Regions from separate parts of the Martinezella sp. CNPSo 3890 genome, predicted to be linked through region 4. Evidence: predicted binding sites of a transcription regulator. Region 4 holds the regulator's gene; each other region holds the start of a gene.
What was found. The regulator LexA, encoded in region 4, represses DNA repair genes until DNA is damaged. The targets are predictions, from matches to a motif close to TGTTCNNNNTGTGTTCNG.
Positions count from the first base shown of each region.

Region 1: a site for LexA is predicted at 3,216-3,233, ahead of AC13RC_RS28945 (2'-5' RNA ligase family protein). Genes of this name have one in related genera too.
Region 2: a site for LexA is predicted at 2,620-2,637, ahead of dinB (DNA polymerase IV). Genes of this name have one in related genera too.
Region 3: a site for LexA is predicted at 1,872-1,889, ahead of AC13RC_RS01485 (PA0069 family radical SAM protein). Genes of this name have one in related genera too.

Region 1 is NZ_JBXSOR010000019.1:1,168-6,275, forward strand. Features, by position in the region: gene AC13RC_RS28935 (LysR family transcriptional regulator) at 1-782, shown strand, start outside; gene AC13RC_RS28940 (SulP family inorganic anion transporter) at 873-2,516, shown strand; gene AC13RC_RS28945 (2'-5' RNA ligase family protein) at 2,526-3,137, opposite strand; gene AC13RC_RS28950 (hypothetical protein) at 3,363-3,500, shown strand; gene AC13RC_RS28955 (methylated-DNA--[protein]-cysteine S-methyltransferase) at 3,639-4,202, shown strand; gene AC13RC_RS28960 (GNAT family N-acetyltransferase) at 4,242-4,790, opposite strand; gene AC13RC_RS28965 (DUF4180 domain-containing protein) at 4,808-5,108, opposite strand, start outside.
Region 2 is NZ_JBXSOR010000002.1:15,868-20,975, forward strand. Features, by position in the region: gene AC13RC_RS06275 (class I SAM-dependent methyltransferase) at 1-721, shown strand, start outside; gene AC13RC_RS06280 (pyridoxine/pyridoxamine 5'-phosphate oxidase) at 732-1,376, shown strand; gene dinB (DNA polymerase IV) at 1,469-2,566, opposite strand; gene AC13RC_RS06290 (hypothetical protein) at 2,950-3,273, shown strand; gene AC13RC_RS06295 (GNAT family N-acetyltransferase) at 3,314-3,874, opposite strand; gene AC13RC_RS06300 (Orn/Lys/Arg family decarboxylase) at 3,897-5,108, opposite strand, start outside.
Region 3 is NZ_JBXSOR010000001.1:304,619-309,726, reverse strand. Features, by position in the region: gene AC13RC_RS01505 (4-(cytidine 5'-diphospho)-2-C-methyl-D-erythritol kinase) at 1-26, shown strand, start outside; gene moaB (molybdenum cofactor biosynthesis protein B) at 26-580, shown strand; gene AC13RC_RS01495 (hypothetical protein) at 612-920, opposite strand; gene AC13RC_RS01490 (glycosyl transferase) at 1,199-1,717, opposite strand; gene AC13RC_RS01485 (PA0069 family radical SAM protein) at 1,959-3,116, shown strand; gene rnhB (ribonuclease HII) at 3,222-3,881, shown strand; gene AC13RC_RS01475 (phosphotransferase) at 3,886-4,650, opposite strand; gene AC13RC_RS01470 (F0F1 ATP synthase subunit B) at 4,767-5,108, opposite strand, start outside.
Region 4 is NZ_JBXSOR010000001.1:1,150,068-1,155,175, forward strand. Features, by position in the region: gene AC13RC_RS05670 (ComEC/Rec2 family competence protein) at 1-1,847, shown strand, start outside; gene lexA (transcriptional repressor LexA) at 1,828-2,550, opposite strand; gene AC13RC_RS05680 (VOC family protein) at 2,970-3,857, shown strand; gene kdsA (3-deoxy-8-phosphooctulonate synthase) at 3,854-4,693, shown strand; gene eno (phosphopyruvate hydratase) at 4,842-5,108, shown strand, end outside.

The sequences.
Region 1 (5,108 bases), on a different contig from region 4:
GAAGGCGCATTGCGGCCCTGGAAAGGTCGCTCGATCTGCGCCTCATCGACCGTCGGCCGCGCACCTCGCCATTGACCGCCGACGGCCGTGCCATCGCGGAACTGGCGGCGGGGATGGAGGAAAATGTCGAGGCCATCAGGCGCTATTCGAAGAGCGCCGTCGCCGGCCTTTCCGCCGCGGTCAAGGTCAGTGCGCCGCCATCGATCGCTGCCCACCTTCTCGCTCCGAAGGCGACGCTTTTTCGTGAAGAGCACCCGGATATCACGCTGACCATTGCCGGTGTCACCCGTCGCGCCGCGCTCAATTACGGCGAGGCAGATATCGCCGTTCGCATGACCAGGCCGGAGGAAAGTGACCTCCTGGTGCGCCGCATCGGCGTCATGCGCTTCGGCCTCTACGCCATTCCGAGCGTGGCGCAGGTGCCGGAGAAGGATTGGGTGTTCATCGGTTACGATGCGGCGATGGAGCATCTGACGCAGCAGACCTGGCTGCGCAGCCTATTGGAAGGCCGCCCGATCGTGTTCCGCGCCACCGATGTCTTCGGCCAGCTGGAGGCTGCCCGAACCGGCCTCGGCGTCGTGGCGCTTCCCGCCTTTCTGGGCGATGGCGAGCCGGCATTGGTACGCCTGCCGGTGGCGGTGCCGTCGCCTGCGCGCGACCTCTGGCTCGTGACATATCCGGATCTGCGCCGCTCTCCGGCGATCCGCGCCGTCATGGATTTCGTCGCCGATACCATCGAGCGAAGCTGTCCGTTGCGTAACGGCAGCGACGCCGCAGCGTGACACACTGGTTTTGCTTATCATTTTCCTGTTGCAGACCAGACGCGAATCTCTATCCATAAACGGATGCGCCATCCCTATGGTCGGTGATTGATGACGAAGCTGAGCAGCTGGTTCGTGGTGGACAGGGCGGATCTGGTCGCGGGCATATCGGTTGCCGGACTGATGCTGCCGGAAGCGGTCGCTTACGCAGGCATTGCCGGCCTGCCGCCGCATCGTGCAATCCTCGCCGGCATCGCCGGATGTCTCGTCTATGCCATATTCGGCCGCAGCCGCTTTGCCATCGTCTCTCCCACATCCTCGTCCGCAGCCATTCTCGCAGCCACCTTGGCGGTGGTGCCGGGCGATGCCACGATCAAGGCGGGGCTTGCCACGGTCGCCGTCGCGCTCGCCGGCATTCTCTTCGTCATCGCCGGTGCCTTGCGCCTGGGCGGCATCACCGGTTTCATCTCGCGGCCGGTCCTGCGGGGCTTCGCGCTCGGGCTGGCGATCACCATCATCCTGCATCAGCTGCCGATTCTGGTGGGCGTGCCCGTGCAGGGCTCGAATATCCTGAGCTACGCGGCGGCACTCTTCGGCGCTATTCTGCAGTGGAATCCGATCAGCGTCATAGTCGGCATCGTCGCGTTGGCGGCATTGCTGCTCTTGAAGCGATTGCCGGGCATTCCCGGCGCTTTCCTCGTGCTCGTCGCCGGCATCTTCACCTCCTATCTGTTCGGCTTGGAAGGCCATGGCGTCAAGCTGGTCGGCCCCATCGAGATCCTGCCGCAATGGCCGTCGCTGCCGGACGCTAACTGGACCGCCTATTCGCGGCTGGTACAGTTCACCGTGCCTCTGGTCCTCATCCTCTTTGCTGAGTCCTGGGGAACCATGCGAGCACTCGCCCTGCGTTATGGCGAGACGCTGGAGGTCAATCGCGAGCTTGGAGCGTTGGGTGCTGCCAATATCGCCAGCGCCGTCGTTCAGGGCATGCCAGTCGGCGCCGGTTTTTCCGCAGGCTTCGCCAGTGAGGCGGCTGGCGCGAAGACGCGGGCGACGACCGTTTTCGCTGCAATCGGCCTGGCGATCTTGATTGCCTGTGCGGGACAGCTGGTGGCGCTTCTGCCGGAACCGGTGCTCGCCGCCGTCGTGATCGCGGCTCTGACCCATGCGCTCGATCCCAGCCCCATTCTGCGCCTGCGCCGTCTGCATCGCGATTTCTACGTGGCAGTGGGTGCCGCTGTCGGCGTGCTCGCCTTCGGCGTTCTCAATGGCATGCTGCTGGCGATCGCGCTCTCGCTTGCCGCCATGATGCATCGCCTGGCATCCCCGTATATCGCCCGATTGGGACGGCTCAACAACAGCCATGACTTCGTCGATGTCAGCAGGCATGACGATGCGTCCGAGATACCGGGCATTGCCATCTGGCGCCCCGGCGAAACCCTGTTTTTCGGCAATGCCGATACGATCTTCGGCGAGATATTGTCCGGCAGTCGCAACGAAGCCGGGTTGCAGGCAGCTATTCTCAGCCTGGAAGAAAGCTCCGATATCGACAGTACGGCGATGGACGCCTTGATGGAGTTCGACAGCGCGATGCAGCGAGCTGGCCTCCGCGTCCAGTTCGCCCGCGTACATGACCGCGTTCGCGATCTCATGACGGTCGCGGGCATGGTCGACGTCGACAAGCGCTGCAGCTTCAGCGTCGATGATGCCGTGGCCGCGGTGATGGCGGCAGTTGAACCTGTTCCGAAACCGTAAGCGCCAGATTCAGAGCAATGGCCAGTGCCAGACATGGCCATGCTCGCCGTCGCCCTGAAAGCTGTTGACCAGCGTGAACGTTTTGACTGTCCAAGCAATCGGCTCTTCCAAAATCACTTCGGGAAGAATGTGGTTGCAATAAAACAGCGTCATGTGGGGTTGGAACGAAGTGGATATGCCGCTTTCAAAGCCCATACTTTGCATTGCAGTATCCAATTCCCGACGGAGTGTCGTTAGCCCCTCGTTTCCCTCCCTACACCAGAGTACATATTGACGGTTGTTGCCGTTGCCGAATGTGCCTGCCCGATCGAATGTCAGGGGAAACGATTTTAAGCAGATGGTTGACCCGGCCTCTAACGCAGCGAAGGTGGCTTCCTCCTGGGAGCGAGAGACAATGTCGATGGGATAGATGGTGGCATGGTAGAGATCATGCTTTCTGGCTGTGCGCATCAATCCATTTCGCCGACTTTGGTCGACGGTCATTTCTGCAGCCAATTTAGCGATTTCCGGGTCCGGCAACGCCGCAAAGTAGAGAGCTTGCCGACGTTTTGGCGGGCTTTTGCCCTTGCGATTAATTGGCGGTTTGCCGAGATCAAATGATAATTGATCGATGTGTTGCATGGCTTCATTCAAAACCGGCTTGGCTTTGCCTCCTTTTTCCCTGATCTCTAAAGCATATGACTCAACGACAAGGATTTCAAGAACAAAACGAGAACAAATGGCAGATTCATAAATCAGAATACCGACATCCTCGTTTCAAAAATGCGATCGAATAAAAGGCCCGTCTGATCTGTTCATTCCAAGCGAGGCTTGCTCTCTATTCTCTCCAACAAGGAATGACCGTCCATGTTTACCAGGGCCATCTTTTCAGCCGTATTTCTCGTCCTCATCGGGCTCGGCACTTCCGCTTGCTCTACGTCGGGAGATCACAATTCCGGCGGCGGCATGACGCTGAACGCGCCTCCGACTGGCGGCGGATATTGATCCCGTTCTGTCAATCGCCCTGAATCCGTTCGGCGGCCGTCAAAACGGTGGCAATTCTCGCTCCTTGCAAGAATCGGGTTGAATTCGAGGCTCCCGAGGACGATTTTCATGACAAGTGGAAACACGGGAGCTTTCGTCATGAACGAGACAAGGCAGAATTACCTGATCTTCGAAACCGCTGGCGGCTTTTGCGGCATCGCCTGGAACGAGGTCGGCGTGCTGCGCTTTCAATTGCCGACCAAGGATGCGGGCGCGACCGAACGCCTGCTTCTGCGGCGTTTGCCGAACGCGCAGCCCGGCGCGCCGAGCACGGAGATTGCGGGAGTGGTCGCCAAGGTGAAACGCTATTTTGCCGGTGAGGAGATCGACTTTTCCGACGTCACGCTCGATCTCGGCGAGCAGGACGCCTTCTTCAGGCAGATCTACGATGCCGCGCGACAGGTCGCTTGGGGCCATACGACGACCTACGGCACATTGGCCAAGCAGCTTGGCGCAGGGCCGGAAGCCGCGCGCGATGTCGGGCAGGCCATGGCGAAGAATCCGGTGGCGCTGATCATTCCTTGCCACCGCGTTCTAGCCGCAGGCGGCAAGATCGGCGGCTTTTCCGCGCCGGGCGGCTCCAACTCCAAGGCTCGCATGCTGGAGCTGGAAGGCGTTCAGCTGGCGTCGCCGAAGCCGGTGCAGCAGTCGCTGGCGTTTTGAGCCAGTCGATCCGGGTGTGCGGCTAAAGCTGCCCGCCCCCTATTCCTTCGGCTGACGGGCGCGGGAGAACAACAGTGTCTGCTTGTCATTGAGGCGCATTGGCTTCGGATCGCCATAGCCGGCTTTTTCGGCAACACGGATCGAGGCCGCATTGTCGGGCGAGATCAGGCAGACGCTGCGATCAAATCGCGGCTGTTGGTCGAGCCAGGCGACGGCGGCTGCCAGGGCTTCCGTCGCAAAGCCTTTGCCATGCGCCCACGCGGCCAGTGCCCAGCCGGCCTCCGGAATACCCCTGATTGGCGGTTCCATCACCCTGTGAAAGTCGGCAAAGCCGAGATCGCCGACATAGCGGCCGGAGGATTTTTCGCGGATTGCCCAATAGCCATGCCCGAGCAGCGGCCACAGACCATGATAGGACAGCATCCGCATCCATGACTCCCTGGAAGTGGAGACCACATTGCCGAAAATATGCCTCACGACCAGAGGATCGCTCCACATGCCCGCAAGCGGCTCGAAATCATCGAGCGTATGTCCCGTCAGGATAAGCCGTTCGGTTTCCAGTCGCGGCGGAGAAAGCGTTACTTCCATAAAGGCAGACCTTTGATTTAGCTTTGGGCATTCTGCTGCAGGCGCTCCGCAAGCGCATCCAGATCGGGCAGAAACCAGACCTCGCGACCCCTATTGGATTCATAGACGAAATCGCGCAGGGCATTACTGTCCGCGATCCATCCGGAGACGTCGCCGAGAATGACGAGCTGCGAACGATAGTTGACGAATTTCTGGATGATTGCGCCGGCAATGCGGGTTGAGAGCCGGAAAAACTCCTGGCTCAGCCGTGATGTCGGAACGACCACCAGCCGGGCTTCAGCGTCCCATGCAGCGCTGATCCAGTCATTCACGTCCCTT
Region 2 (5,108 bases), on a different contig from region 4:
ATCGGGCTATACCAATTATCGTCAGCCGGACCCCCATATAGCCGAATTCATCCGCGCCGCTCTCGGCGATGCGAAAACCGTGTTGAATGTCGGTGCCGGCGCAGGCTCCTATGAGCCGGTCGACCGGCAGGTGACGGCCGTCGAGCCGTCTGCGTCCATGCGCGCCCAACGACCGGCGCATCTCCCGGTCGCAATTGACGGGCCGGCGGAACATCTTCCTTTTTCCGACTGGAGTTTCGATGCGGCAATGGCGACCTTCACGGTGCATCAATGGTCTGATCTCGACCGAGGGCTTGCCGAGATGCGGCGCGTTACCCGCGGCCCCGTCCTGGTATTGAGCTGCGATCCGCATCTGCTGGAACGGTCGTGGCTACACACCTATGCGCCTGAAATGATTGCGGTCGAGGGACGACGTTATCCGGAGATGGATAGGATCGCGACCGCACTCGGCGGCAATGTGGAGATCAAGGCGGTGCCGATCCCGCTGAATTGCGTCGATGGTTTCGGCGAGGCCTATTATGGCAGACCGGAGCGAATGCTTGATCCCGGCGCGCGGCTTGCCAATTCGGCATGGAGCTTTGTCGATGCCTCCGTTGGCGAGCGTTTTGTCGCCGAGCTCGGCCGCGATCTCACCGACGGATCCTGGGATCGTCGTTATGGCGCGCTTCGCACGCAGCCATTCTTCGAAGGCTCGCTGCGTCTCATTATCGCCAGACCATGAGGAGAGCGCCGTGAGAGACGAATTGCGCATACTCAAGTCCTTGGCCGGGCCGTTTCCCTCGTTCGAGGCGGATCTGACACCTGACAATCCGCGAGACTTGTTTTCCGACTGGCTGCGCGATGCCATCGAGGGTGATATCAAGGAGCCGCATGCCATGGTGCTTTCCACGATCGACGAGGATGGCGCACCGGATGCTCGTGTTCTCATCCTGAAGAACCTCGACCAGCGTGGCTGGCACTTCGCAACATCAGGCAGGGGGCCGAAGGGCCGACAGATTGCCGCCAATCCCTCTGTGTCACTCACCTTCTATTGGCCGCAGCTCGGACGGCAGGTGCGATTGCGCGGAATGGCGTTTCAGGCCGAGGCGCATGAGCGCCATGCCGATTTCCGTGCACGCGCGCCGGGCGCCAAGGCGATTGCCCTGACCAAGCGGCAGAGCGAGGTTCTGGGTTCGTCGCAGGAGCTCGATGATGCATTGGCACTGCAGCATCGGCGGTTGCGGGACGAGCCCGATCTTGTTTCTGCAAATTGGGCGCTTTTCATCGTCATGCCGCATGAGGTCGAATTCTGGCAGGGCGATTCAGAGCGCCGTCACCATCGCTTGCGATATCGACGTGAAAAGGCGGGCTGGCTGAAGGAGCGGCTCTGGCCTTGATGATTTTCGCTTTGATGGCCGCGGTTGTCCGTTTCTGCTGCTTTCGGCGGAAAGATTAGACAGCCATTGTGACCGCTGAGGATCAGCATCCCTCAGATGCCGAGATCGAGCTGGGGCTGTAAGCTCCCATCGCCGGCTTCTTCGTTCGTCAAAGACGAAAGCGTGATGCCCAGCAGCCGGATTGGCCGCGTGAACGGGTGGACGGTTGCCAGAAGCGCCGACGCGGTATCCAGGACCGCGCCGACACCGGCGACCGGCAGGGAGCTTGTCCGACTGCGTGTCGCCTGGGTAAAGTCCGAATATTTGATCTTCACGGTCACCGTCTTGGCGCTGAAACCGCCTGTTTCGCAGTAGCGCCAAACCTTCTGCGCAAGCGGCCGCAGTTCCGCCGTCGCCAGCTCTAGATCGTCGATATCCTCAACGAATGTGTCTTCTGCGCCTATGGATTTGCGAACCCGGTCCGGCTTTACCTGGCGCTCGTCGATGCCGCGGGCGATACCGTAGAAATAAGGGCCTGCCTTTCCAAAATGCTCCTGCAGGAAGGCGAGCGATTTCGATTTCAGATCTAGTCCGGTTTCGATCCCATATTTGTGCATCCGCTCGGCTGTCGCCGGCCCGACGCCATGGAATTTCTTGACGGGAAGCGTTTCGACGAAGGCCGGGCCATTCCTTGGCGTAATGACTGCCTGGCCGTTCGGCTTGTTGAGGTCGCTTGCCATTTTGGCGAGGAATTTGTTGTAGGAAATGCCGGCCGAAGCATTGAGGCCGGTGACCTGCTTGATCTTGGTCCGGATCTCCAGCGCGATCTCGGTGGCGATTTCCATCCCCTTGTGGTTCTGGGTGACGTCAAGATAGGCCTCGTCGAGCGACAGCGGCTCGATCATCGAAGTATATTCGGCAAAGATCTCGCGGATCTGCTGCGACACCGCCCTGTAGACGTCAAAGCGCGGCGGCACGAAAATCAGGTCCGGACATTTGCGTTTTGCGGTAACCGAAGGCATCGCCGAGTGAACGCCGAAGGCACGGGCCTCGTAGCTTGCGGCCGCCACGACGCCGCGTGCAGCCGACCCGCCGACCGCAAGCGGCTTGCCGCGCAGCTCCGGATTGTCCCGCTGCTCGACCGATGCATAGAATGCATCCATATCGACATGGATGATCTTCCGGACAGGGGTCGAGCTGGTGTCGTTCATGGCGGTCTCGGTCATTACACAGTAGGTTCAGCGCGGTCCGTTATTGCGGAAGCTGAAACAAATGCGGAACATATCATCCTCGATGACGATATCAAACCGGCTCGGTTGTCTTGCTAGGGAGAGGCGAGGAAATTGCCGCAGGCCAGCCATGCCGCAAACGGTACCTTGAGATGCGCGCAAGGCTTCTTATCTCTTGTCCGTCCCCCAATACGGAGCCTTGAGATGGGCCAAATCGCTACCGATGCACTTTCCGACTTGCTTATGGAGATCCTCCCGCCCGAGCGTGACGAGGAATCCCGAGCCGACGGCACCGCGTGTCTGTGCTGCCGCAGGCTGCGGTCGGCGAGGAAGATGGACGAAGACGGCTGCGGCATATGTGACGAATGCCTGGCTCCATGATCGACGGCGCGTCGCAGCTGCTGCCCGCCGAATTGTCGGGCTTCGAACATGCGCTTGCGAAGCTGCCTGACGGCTATTCGGAGGGGCATTTTCAAGGTCGCCCCTGGGGTGTGACGGTCAAGCGATCGGCCGACGGCAAACGGATCTGGCTCTATGGCGAGGAGCTTGGCGGGACCGATGTCGTCAGTTTCAATCTCTATATGCTCTCCGCAGCAAGCCTCACCCTCAAGCCCTGCGAAATGTCCTCGTCGAAGGTCATAGATTTTGTTTTGGGCTTCCTGCCGGCCCCGATGCGGCATCCAGTCTAAGCACGGAGTTGTGTTACGGCCGACAACAGGTCCTTCTGCTTCAGCGGGTGGAGAGCGGCGGCGGAGGCGGCTGCGTGGTTGAGCCGGGACCGAGCGAGCGCTGGACCATCACGGTATCGGCCCAGCGGCCGTAGCGATAGGCAACAGCCGGCAGCAGGCCGACGCGAACGAAGCCGAAGCGTTCGTGCAGGGCGAGCGAAGCGACGTTGTCCGCGTCGATATAGCCGATCATCTGTCGGAAGCCGGCCGCCGCGCAGGCGTCGATCAGTCCGCGCATGAGCAGGCTTCCGACACCCTGGCCGACATGGTCGTGATGCACATAGATCGAATGCTTGACGGTATAGCGATAGGCCGGGCGCTTCCGGAACAGCACCACATAGGCATAGCCGACGACCTTCTCACCCTCGATCGCGACGACATGCGGAAAGCGGCGGTCCTTCAAATTCTTGCGCCGTTCGCGCAGATCGTCCGGCTGCGGCGTGTCGCTATCATCGACCCCGGCTTCGACCCCGCGGTGAATATGACGGCGATAGATAGCCAGCATGGCATCGACGTCGCTCTCCCGGGATGGGCGAACGATGATTGTTTTATCCTGCTTCATGTCCGAACCTGAATTTCCAAGCCTATTCCGCGACAACGTAGGTATAGAGCCGGATTTTGCCGGATGCATCGATCTCGCGATAGAGGCCCTGGATCTCCACCTCGAAGCCGGGGAAGGTGTTGAAGCAGGTTTCGAACATTTTGAGATAGTCGATCATGGGCTTTGCCTGTTCCGTCAGGCGCTCGCCGGGCACGATGGTTGCAATCCCCGGGGGATAGACGACGAAGGGTGTCGTCGCGATGCGGCCGGCAATGGCGTCGATCGGCAGATAGTCGACATCGTTGCGCACCAGGCAGCGCGCGGCATCGTGCGGCGACATGGCGATCGGCGGCAGGTGTTCTGCGGAAAATTGCTTCGTCTGCAGGGCGCTGACATCGGCCTGACGAAAGAAATTGTGCATGTCAGCGCAAAGATCCCGCAGGCGCACGCCCGCATAGCGGCCGGGACGGCGGCGATAGAATTCCGGAATGGCCTCTTCCAGCAGCGCGTTGTCGTCATGAAGCTTTTTAAAGGCGACAAGGCCGCTGATCAGGGTGCCGGCCTTGCTGGCTTCGACACCGGGTGTGAGCAGGAAGAGCAGCGAATTGAGGTCGTTCTTTTCCGCGACGATCCGGTTTTCGCGCAGATATTGCGCAACGATGGGCGCTGGAATGCCGTGGTCCGTATATTTTCCAGTCGCTCGATCAAAGCCGGGGGTAAGCAGGGTGAGCTTGTTCGGGTCCGTCATGGCGAAACCCGGCTCCATGCCGGAAAAGCCGTGCCATGCCGCATCGGGTGTCAGGTGCCAGAAGGCGGGATTGGTGGCGAGTTGATCGGTCGCGACGCTCTCCCAAGGCACATCGTGCACAGCGCCGGGGCTTGCCACATCAGGAATCGCGACCCGATCCGGCACGAAGGGCTCGAAGAACCAGCGGCGTTCGGGACGATGTTCCTTCTCCTCGAATTCGCGCCGTACGGCGCGGATTTTCTTGCGCAGTTCGATGCCGAGGCGGATCGTGTCGTCCCAAAGCACTTCGCCCGAACGGCCCTTCATCATCTGCGCGCCGACGTCGAGCGAGGCAAACAACGGATAGAAGGGCGAGGTCGAGGCGTGCTGCATGAAGCTTTCGTTGAAGCGACGGTGTTCCACGCGGCGTTTCTGGCCGGTGATGTGCCTATCCTTCATGTGGATCTGCGAGGCCTGCGAAAAGCTTGCGAGTTGCTTGTGGGTCGACTGCGTGGCGATGATCCCGGG
Region 3 (5,108 bases), 850 kb from region 4:
CCGAAACGATCGCGGGAGAGGCATGATGGCAGCGTCAGGCAACGAAAGATCCTTCATTCCCGTCGGCATCGCCGTGCTGACCGTTTCCGATACACGCACGCTCGCTGACGATAAATCCGGCGATACGCTGGTTGCCCGCATTGCAGAGGCGGGTCACAGGCTTGCCGCCCGCGCCATCGTGCCAGACGACAAGGAGCGCATCCGCGCGCAGGTGGAAGCCTGGACGAAGAACGATGCGGTCGACGTCGTAATCACCACCGGCGGGACTGGCTTTACCGGCCGCGACGTCACACCGGAAGCGCTGGAGCCTTTGTTCGAGAAGCGGATGGATGGGTTTTCCGAGGTCTTTCATCGCATTTCCTACGACAAGATCGGCACGGCGACGATCCAGTCACGGGCGACCGGCGGTGTGGCCAATGCCACCTTCATTTTCGTACTGCCAGGTTCGCCTGGCGCCTGCAAAGATGCATGGGACGGCATCTTGAAGGCGCAACTCGACTATCGCCACATGCCCTGCAATTTCGTGGAGATCATGCCGCGCCTCGACGAGCATCTAAAGCGCGGCGCCGGCTCGAGATAGGTCTTCTGCTCAACGCGATATTGCGCGTCGATCATGCCTTCGGCAGAACAGGAATTGATTTCCAAGAATCGCCAGTGAGAATGATGCAGCTCCGGCCGGATACGTCGCTCATCAGCAGTGTCCAGTTGCCGCTCTCGGCGGCGTAGATCTCAACAATCGTGCTCTGATCGAGCTTGCCGACGGCCGAAAGCTTTTCCGAAAGATGGTCGCCAAGAAACGCGACGATATCGACGCGTTGAGCGCAGGCCAAGGTCACCTGAGCGGCGGCAATGCCGGGGAAAAGAGTTGCACTTACAATGAAGATCGTTGCCATGAGGCGGTAGAGCATCGTGCGTTTCATAACGCACCTCCTTTCGCCGAAATCCCGGCAGAAAAGGAGAGTTCCGCTGACCAGTTCCGCCTGATATCGGCATCTTCATGGTCGGCCGCCTGACGCGACACGCATAAGGTGCCGCCACATGCAAATTATCGCAGCTATTCGCGCGTTTACAAATGGAATCTGCGGAACGCTAGAGCAGTTCCAGCAAAAGTGCGAAGCGATTTTGCGTCCGGAGCTGCGTAAAAACAAGAAGATGGAGCGTTTTCGCGATTCGAAGAAAAGCGGAAATGCTCTAGGCCCTATCGCGCCGCGCGGGCGACCCAGGACGGAATGAGCTCGCTTGAAAGCCGTCGGCCCTTCTGTCCCTTGGCGAACTCCGCCAGCCCCATGCCCGACCTGGCGACGGCGATCGCCTGGTGCTTGGAAAGCAGCAACCCCAGTTCCAGCGGCGCCGTACGACGGCCGATTCGCTTCAGAAACGGGCGACGATAGCCGCGCGATGCTGTAAAGCGCGCCGGCACCTTGTTCAGCGAGACATATTCGGCGATCTCATCGATCCAGCCGGCTTGCGGCCGTGCGCCCGGCTCGACTAGCAGCAACCATTCGCCCCTCGCAGACCGCAATATATCCTTGATATCCCACTGCGAATAAAAGCGGCAGCCGGCGGCATCGGCCACCTTCGATGTGCCGTCCCTGGAACCGTGATCAAGCACGACCACGTCGCTGACCAGCCCTTCGACCGCTCCTGCCACCAATGCCGCCAATGTCTGCGCCAGCTCGGGTTCGTGATCCTGGCATTCGATGATGACCGTCAACATTGCCCATTTATAGAGCGGCGCATAATTTATTGCCAGCACCTAACCCTCAGGCTCGAGCGTTTAAGAAAAGCATCATAAGCGGCCGAAAATTCTCACGGCCGGCGCCGCCGAATACCTCCCGTGAATGAGATGGAAAATGACGGTCGCGGATTTTTGTTCTTGCAATGTTCTCATTTGTCGGATAGGAATTTAATCATCTTAGACGCGGCATGCGATGGCATGAGCCGCCCTGGAGCTACCGATGAACGAGCAGTCCCTTGCAGGGCAGGCCGCTTTCGCGCCTGCCAACACGGCAGATGTTGCCAATGCTTTGATCGCCGATGCCGGTCTCAGGGTCGACGTCGAGCGCCGGCGTGGGCGCGGCGCCGGATTGAACCCGAGCGGCCGGTTCGAGCCGCAGCAGCGCGAAGCCTTCGACGACGGCTGGCAAAGCTGGGAAGAGTTGCCGCCATTCAAAACCGAAGTGCAGGTGGAGAAGCCGCGCACGGCCATTACCCGCAACGAATCCCCCGATATTCCCTTCGACCGATCGATCAATCCTTATCGCGGCTGCGAGCACGGCTGCATCTATTGCTTCGCACGACCGACGCATGCCTATATGGGACTGTCGGCGGGGCTGGATTTCGAATCGAAGCTCTTTGCCAAGCCGGATGCCGCCAAACTTCTGGAGCGTGAGCTGGCAAAGCCCGGCTACAAGCCGCGGGTGATTGCCATCGGCACCAATACCGACCCCTATCAGCCGATCGAGAAGGAATGGCGGATCATGCGCCAGATTCTCGAAGTGCTGAACCGGGCGAACCATCCGGTTGCCATCGTCACCAAGTCGGCGCTGATCATGCGCGATATCGACATTCTGAAAGAGATGGCCGCCAAGAACCTGGTGCGCGTAGGCCTGTCGGTGACGACACTCGACCGCAAGCTCGCGCGCACCATGGAGCCGCGAGCCGCGACGCCGCCGCGGCGGCTGGAGGCGATCCAGGCTTTGAGCGAGGCGGGGATCCGCACCTCGATCATGGTGGCACCGATCATTCCAGCGCTCAACGACCATGAGATCGAGCGTATCCTCGACGCCGGCAAGGCGGCCGGTGCGCTGGAGGCAAGCTATGTCATCCTGCGGCTGCCGCTGGAAGTAAGCCCGCTCTTCCGCGACTGGCTGCTGCAGCATTATCCGGATCGCTACCGTCACGTCATGTCGCTGATCCGCTCGATGCGCGGTGGCAAGGATTACGATGCCGAATTCGGCAAGCGCATGAAGGGTGCCGGACCCTATGCCTGGCAGATCAGCCGCCGTTTCGAGATGGCGACCCGCCGGCTCGCGCTCACACGCCGCAATATTGCGCTACGCGACGACCTGTTCGTGCCGCCGGATGGCAGCGGCGTGCAGCTGTCGCTGCTCTGACGATCCCTGCGGGTTTTCCCTGTACCCGCTGGAAAAGCCCCTGGCTTCGCCGCCATGATCCACCGGGGGCTTGCAGGAGATCGGGTGGTGTGCGAGCTTCGCCGCATGTCACGCCGTGCACCACCCGATTCTCCAATGCTGTTCGAGGATGTTCCGCTCGTCCCCACTTTCGAGCTGGAGCTGATTGCGCGCCGTGCCGGCCATTGGCCGGTTGCCGGGGCCGATGAGGCGGGCCGAGGCCCGCTTGCCGGACCGGTCGTGGCGGCCGCCGTTATTCTCGATCCAGAGCGCATCCCGGCTGGGCTAAACGATTCCAAACAGTTGACAGCCGCCAGACGTGAGGAACTGTTCGTCGAAATTCTGGCGACGGCAACCGTGTCCATCGCCTCGTCGAGTGCCGGCCGTATCGACACGACCGATATACGCAAGGCCAGTCTGGATGCCATGCGGCGGGCCATTTGCGCGCTGGCCGTGCCAGCAAGCTATGTGCTGACCGACGGGCTCGACGTGCCTGTTGGGCTCGCCTGCCCAGGAAAAGCCGTGGTCAAAGGTGATGCGCGCTCCTTCTCCATTGCCGCCGCTTCGATCGTCGCCAAGGTGACACGCGACAGAATGATGGCGCGTGCTGGTGTCGTTTTTCCGGCCTATGGTTTCGCGGCCCATGCCGGCTATGGCACGGCGCAGCATCGTGCAGGTATCGAGGAGCATGGTCCCTGCCCGCTGCACCGCATGAGCTTTCGCCCCTTGCGCAAAGAGGTCATCTAAGCACTCAGCCCGTCAGCCCCGCGGCGATTTCAGCCGACCGCTTTCTGATATATGCAACATCTTCTCTGTAGATGCGGTCATGTCCCTCGTGGAGATTCCGACGATATCTCTCGATGCCGCGGGCAGCTTCCCGTTCCATGAAGGCCAAAAGAGCCTCGAGCCGCTCGACGATGACGTCAGGCAACGAGGCGCGCTCGCTAATGGACAGGCCATAGGCATCGACAAAGATGCGGGCGCGACCAACTTGGGCGGCAAGTGTGTCCATTCCGTCGACGGCGGCGCTGGAGGACAGCGGCGCCCAGCGATAGACGGCATAGGCCAGATCCCACATTCGCGAACCGGGATGCGCCGCCTCGAAATCGATGATACCGGTCACTTCGCCATCGTTCAGGACGACATTGTAGGGAGCAAAATCCCCATGGCAAATGACCTCGCAGGGCGAGCGGGCCGGCAGTTGCCAGGTGTGATCGGCCTCAAGGTCCTTTGCGAACAAGCGGGAACAATCGTGATAGCGACGCAGCAGCGATGCAGCCGACCGTAGCGCCATTTCGCCGCGCATATCAATGCAGTCATCGAGATCGCCAGTATCCCCGGGTAGATAGGTTACCCGCTCCCAGGCCTCGTCATATCCAGCCGAAATCGGAGCGGCATCGAAACCATGCCGATGTAGCGCAGCCAGCAAGGCGTGCACGCCCGGTGTCCATGCCGCAGCCGGTCTCACGATGAGATCGCCTTGACGAAACGGTTCATCGCCTGTCACCGCCTGCATCCGCCCTCCTCAATCTTGTGATTTTGCTGTTGGTTCCGGCAATGATCAACCCGGCAGTGCGGAAATAAAAAACCCCGCCGAAGCGGGGCTCTTTCGAATTTCGATATTCCCAGGGCTTAGTTCAGCCGCGTCTTCACTTCCTTGACGGCATCGCTGAAGAGACCGGACTGGACGTTCCCATCGGCCTTCTTGGCAAGCACCGATTCAGCAGCGGCGATCGCGAGGTCGACAGCAGCGGAGCGAACCGCCTTCATCGCATCGGCTTCAGCCTGCTTGATCTTCTGCTCGGACAAAGCCGTGCGGTTGGCAACGAACTCCTCGGTCTTCTTGCGAGCCTCGGTCGTCAGCATTTCCGCTTCGCGCTCAGCTGCGGCAACGATGTGTGCTGCCTCAGCCTCGGCTTCCTTGCGCTTGCGCTGATATTCGGCCAGCAGGTGCTGGGCCTCTTCGCGCAGGCG
Region 4 (5,108 bases):
ATCGCATCCAGGGTAGGGCGCGGTTGACGCCGCCGGCCGGACCGGCCTTGCTTGGTCTCAACGATTTCGCCTTCAGTTCTTATTTCAACGGTATCGGTGCGAACGGCTTTGCCTACAGAACACCGGAATTGCTGTCGCCATCCGGTGACAACGCGGCCGGCTCGTTATTGGATGCGGCCGATATCTGGCTCGCTGGCCTGCGCAACAGCATAGGCGACAGGATCAGGCAAACCTTGCCGGGAGATACCGGCGCCTTTGCCGCAGCGCTTGTCACCGATGAGCGACGCGCAATCTCCAAGGATACGACCGAAGCGCTGAGAATTGCCGGTCTGACCCATATCATTGCAATTTCCGGTCTGAACATGGCGTTGTCGGCCGGCATTTTCTACATCGGCCTACGCTACTTGTTCAGCCTGTTTCCCGGTGTCGCGCAGGCCTGGCCGACCAAGAAGTTCGCAGCCCTCGGCGCGCTTCTCACCGTAACGGCCTATTATCTCATCTCCGGCTTCGGTGTATCCGCCGAGCGTGCCTTCATCATGATGGCGATCATGCTCGTGGCCGTGCTTTTCGATCGGCCATCGATCAGTCTGCGCAACGTCGCACTTTCTGCCATTGTCATTCTCGTACTGTCGCCGTCACAAGTGCTCGGCCCGAGTTTCCAGATGTCCTATGCGGCGACGCTGGCGCTGGTGTCGGGCTATTCGCTATGGAAGCGGCGGCGACATCGCGAAAACATTTTGCCGCGCGTCCGTCTATTAAGTCCGCTATTGTTCGTCATGCGCTTCTTCGCAGGCGTGACGTCGACCTCGTTCATCGGCGGCGCGTCGACGGCTATCTTCTCGATCGAGCATTTTCACCGATTGGCGACATATGGGCTCGCCGCCAATCTCGCTGCTATGCCCATCGTCTCCTTTATCGTCATGCCATTCGGCATGGCGGCGATGCTGCTCATGCCGCTCGGTCTCGACGGGCCTTTCTGGAAAGTAACCGGCGAGGGACTGGAACTCGTTATCGTGATCGCAAGAACCGTAGCTGGTTGGGGAGGCGACATCACCTTCGGTCGCCAGCCGGCCTGGCTGATGCCCACATTCATTATCGGCTTCCTGATCATGAGCATATTACGGACCCGGCTTCGCCATCTGGGCCTGCTATTATCGCTCTTGTCCATGGGCTTGGCGGCATTCGGATCTGGCGTACCGAAACCCGACCTGATGATCTCCGAAGATGGCGTCCTGGTCGCATTGCGCCAGGACGATATACTCGCGACCAATCGCGAGAGACCGCAGGCCTTCATTTTCGAACAATGGCAAAAGGCACTGGTGGCGGCGGAACATCAGCCTCCGACCATGCTCCCGGCTGACAGCCGACTTCCACAAATCGGCAAGGCAGATCGTTATAAGCGATTGAACAGTGAAGAACAGAAGGCGGTCCGTATCGCAATGGAGGAGGCCTTGGACCGTACCATGCAGGGCAGTTTCGCCTGCCAGAAAGGAGCATGGTGCGCAGCCATCCTCGAAAACGGCGCGATACTGGTTACGATCGAGAACGCAGCCTATCTACCCTCAGCCTGCGATATGGCGAATATCGTCGTAACGCCAATCCGAATGCGGCTGAACCACTGCCGTTCCGGAGCGATGCTCATAACCGGTGAGACATTGCGCAAAACCGGCTCCATCGAAATGATATTTACCGCAGACAGGCCCATTATCTCAGCCGCATTCGAGAACCCGCAGCGTCCATGGACCAGGCATCGAACCTATGATTGGCGCACTGGCAAATTCGACGCGCCAATTGCGCCAGCGTCACCCGTCGTCGACAATTCACCGGTTAGTGATAGCGACGAATAAGGCCAACGAGCTTGCCCTGAACTTTGACGCGGTCCGGCCCGAAGATGCGGGTTTCATAGGCCGGGTTTGCGGCTTCCAGCGCGATGGAGGCACCCTTGCGGCGGAAGCGCTTCAGTGTCGCTTCTTCGTCGTCGACGAGTGCAACGACGATATCGCCGGGATTGGCCGTCGTCGAATTGCGGATGATGACGGTATCGCCGTCGAAAATTCCGGCATCGATCATCGAATCCCCTCGAACTTCAAGCGCATAATGTTCGCCGGATCCGAGCATGTCGGCGGGAACGGTAATGTCGTGCGTATTGTTCTGGATGGCCGAGATCGGAACACCGGCAGCGATGCGGCCCATCACGGGCACCGACGCCGAGCCATTGTGATCGTCATTTGCCACCTTCGACGGAGCGGGCGGGGCAACGGGCTGCGGCTTTCCGAGGCTGCCCTCGATAACGCTCGGAGAAAAGCCGCGGCGCTGCTGCAGGCTCGGATTATAGGCGTCGGGAAGCTTGATGACTTCGAGCGCTCTGGCCCGGTTCGGCAGCCGGCGGATAAAGCCCCGCTCCTCCAGTGCCGTAATCAGGCGATGAATACCGGATTTCGATGCCAGATCCAGTGCATCCTTCATCTCGTCGAAAGATGGCGGAACCCCGGATTCCTTCATGCGTTCGTGAATGAAGAGAAGCAGTTCCTGCTGCTTGCGCGTCAACATCGTCTTGGAACCCCAGAATCAAGAAAAGCTGTGAAACAAATCCAGAACGGACACTATATGTTCCATATGTGTTCCGCAAGTACTTAAATTTCGGTAAAGCCTTGTGAGGTCAGTTAAATAATTACCATTTGCGAATGGATCGGCTCCGAACATCGGCGCGCTGTGTCTCCGTTAACCTGCAGAAAAATAAGAGAAATGCCGCTCTACTCGCTTCCGAGACTTTGTCGTTCAGCCCGTGCGCCGAGCATTTGGATGAACGTGCCGCGCGGCTGCATGAGCCAGCCATGGCAGAGAATCAGCAATCACGTTTGCGAGATTGCCTTCGATCCATGTCGTGTGCTCCGGGTGTTCCATGCTTCCATCTTGAATTGCGCGGGGGATGGGCGCAAATCTGCTTCGGCAAGCAAACAGGAGAAGCCATGATTTCGTCTCCGCATCCGCTGGATCATCTCGTGCTGCCGACCGTCGATATCGCTCTGGCACGCGAGCGCCTCGGCAAGCTCGGTTTTACAGTGGCTCCAGATGCGCGCCATCCCTTTGGCACGCAGAATGCTTGCGTCTTCCTTGCCGATAAAACCTATTTAGAGCCTCTGGGCGTGGCATCGATGGAGCAGTGCGAAAAGAGCATCTTGGATGGCAACGTTTTCGTTGCTCGTGACCAGGCTTATCGCTTCCGGGTCGGCGAAAATGGCTTTTCGGCCGTGGTATTCGGTACGGATGACGCGGTGGCGGATGACGAGCGCTTCAAAGCAGCTGCGATTTCGGCGGGGCAGATGCTGGATTTCTCCCGTCCCATGAAGATGCCGGATGGAACGGAAACCACGGCCGGTTTTCGTCTTGCCTTCGCCGCCGATCTGCGCGCGCCGGATTTTCTCGCTTTCTGCTGTCAGCGCATCAATCCGCTGCCGGCTGACCGCAGTGTGCTCGAGCGTCACGAAAACGGCGTGACTGGTATCGCGCGGGTAGCGCTTTGCGCGCCGAAGCCGGCGGCCTATCGCGGCTTCTTCGAGGAGCTTGTCGGTGGCCCGCGCATTATGGAGCATTCCTTTGGCCTGACGATCAAGGCCGCCAATGCCGATCTGGAGATTTTGACGCCGGAAGGAATGGAGGCATTCTATGATCTACCTGTTCGCACGAATGATCCGGGGCTCAGAGCACGTGCAATCCTTTTCAAAACGCGCGATCTTTCCGTGACATCGTCGCATTTCACTGCTAACGGCGTCACCTATACGCGTAAGAACAATCGTCTATTGGCGAGGTTGGCACCCGGTCAGGGCGCATTGTTCGCCTTTGAGGAGATAATATGAGCACGAATTCGGAAGTCACCGTCGGCGAGGGTGCCTCCAAGGTCCTCTTTTCCAATACTGCAAAGCTGTCGCTGATTGCCGGCCCCTGCCAGATGGAAAGCCGCGACCATGCGTTCATGGTTGCCGGCGTCCTGAAGGAACTTTGCGGCAAGCTGGGCATCGGCCTTGTCTACAAGTCCTCCTTCGACAAGGCGAACCGCACATCGCTGTCAGGCAAGCGTGGCATCGGCCTGGAAAAGGCGCTGGAAGTCTTTGAAGACCTGAAGAAGGAATATGGCTTTCCGGTTCTGACCGATATCCATACGGAAGAGCAGTGCGCCATCGTTTCCAAGACGGTCGATATCCTGCAGATCCCTGCTTTTCTGTCGCGCCAGACCGATCTTTTGGTTGCAGCCGCCAAGACCGGCCGCGTGGTCAACGTCAAGAAAGGCCAGTTCTTGGCGCCGTGGGACATGAAGAACGTGCTTGCCAAGCTGAACGACAGCGGCAACCCGAATATTCTTCTCTGCGAGCGCGGTGCCTCCTTCGGCTACAACACGCTGGTCTCGGATATGCGCTCGCTGCCGATCATGGCGGCGATGGGCGCGCCCGTCATCTTCGATGCGACCCATTCCGTGCAGCAGCCTGGTGGGCAGGGCGGCTCGACCGGCGGCGACCGCCGCTTCGTCGAGACGCTGGCGCGCGCGGCCGTCGCTGTCGGCGTTGCCGGTCTCTTCGTGGAGACGCATGAGGATCCCGACAATGCACCGTCCGACGGCCCAAACATGGTCTATTTGAAGGATATGCCACGGCTTCTGGAGAAGCTGCTGGCCTTCGACGCCATCGCCAAGGCTTGAAACGTAGCCGGCATTCAACAGGCTGACATGAATTTACGCTACGGGCCTGCAGGAGTGCCAAATCGCGGCGCGGATCGCCATTGTAATTTCCGCGCCTTCGATTAAGACGATTTAAATCGATTTATAAACCAGCGAGCAGGAAGCTATCATGACCGCAATCACCGACATTATCGCCCGCGAGATACTCGACAGCCGTGGCAATCCGACTGTCGAGGTCGATGTCTACCTCGAAGATGGCAGCTTGGGCCGCGCGGCGGTTCCGTCGGGCGCGTCGACCGGCGCGCATGAAGCCGTCGAGCTTCGCGACGGCGGCAAGCGCTACCATGGCAAGGGTGTCGAGAAGGCCGTCGAAGCCGTCAATTCGGAAATCTTCGACGCCATCGGCGGCATGGACGCCGAAAACCAGATCCAGCTC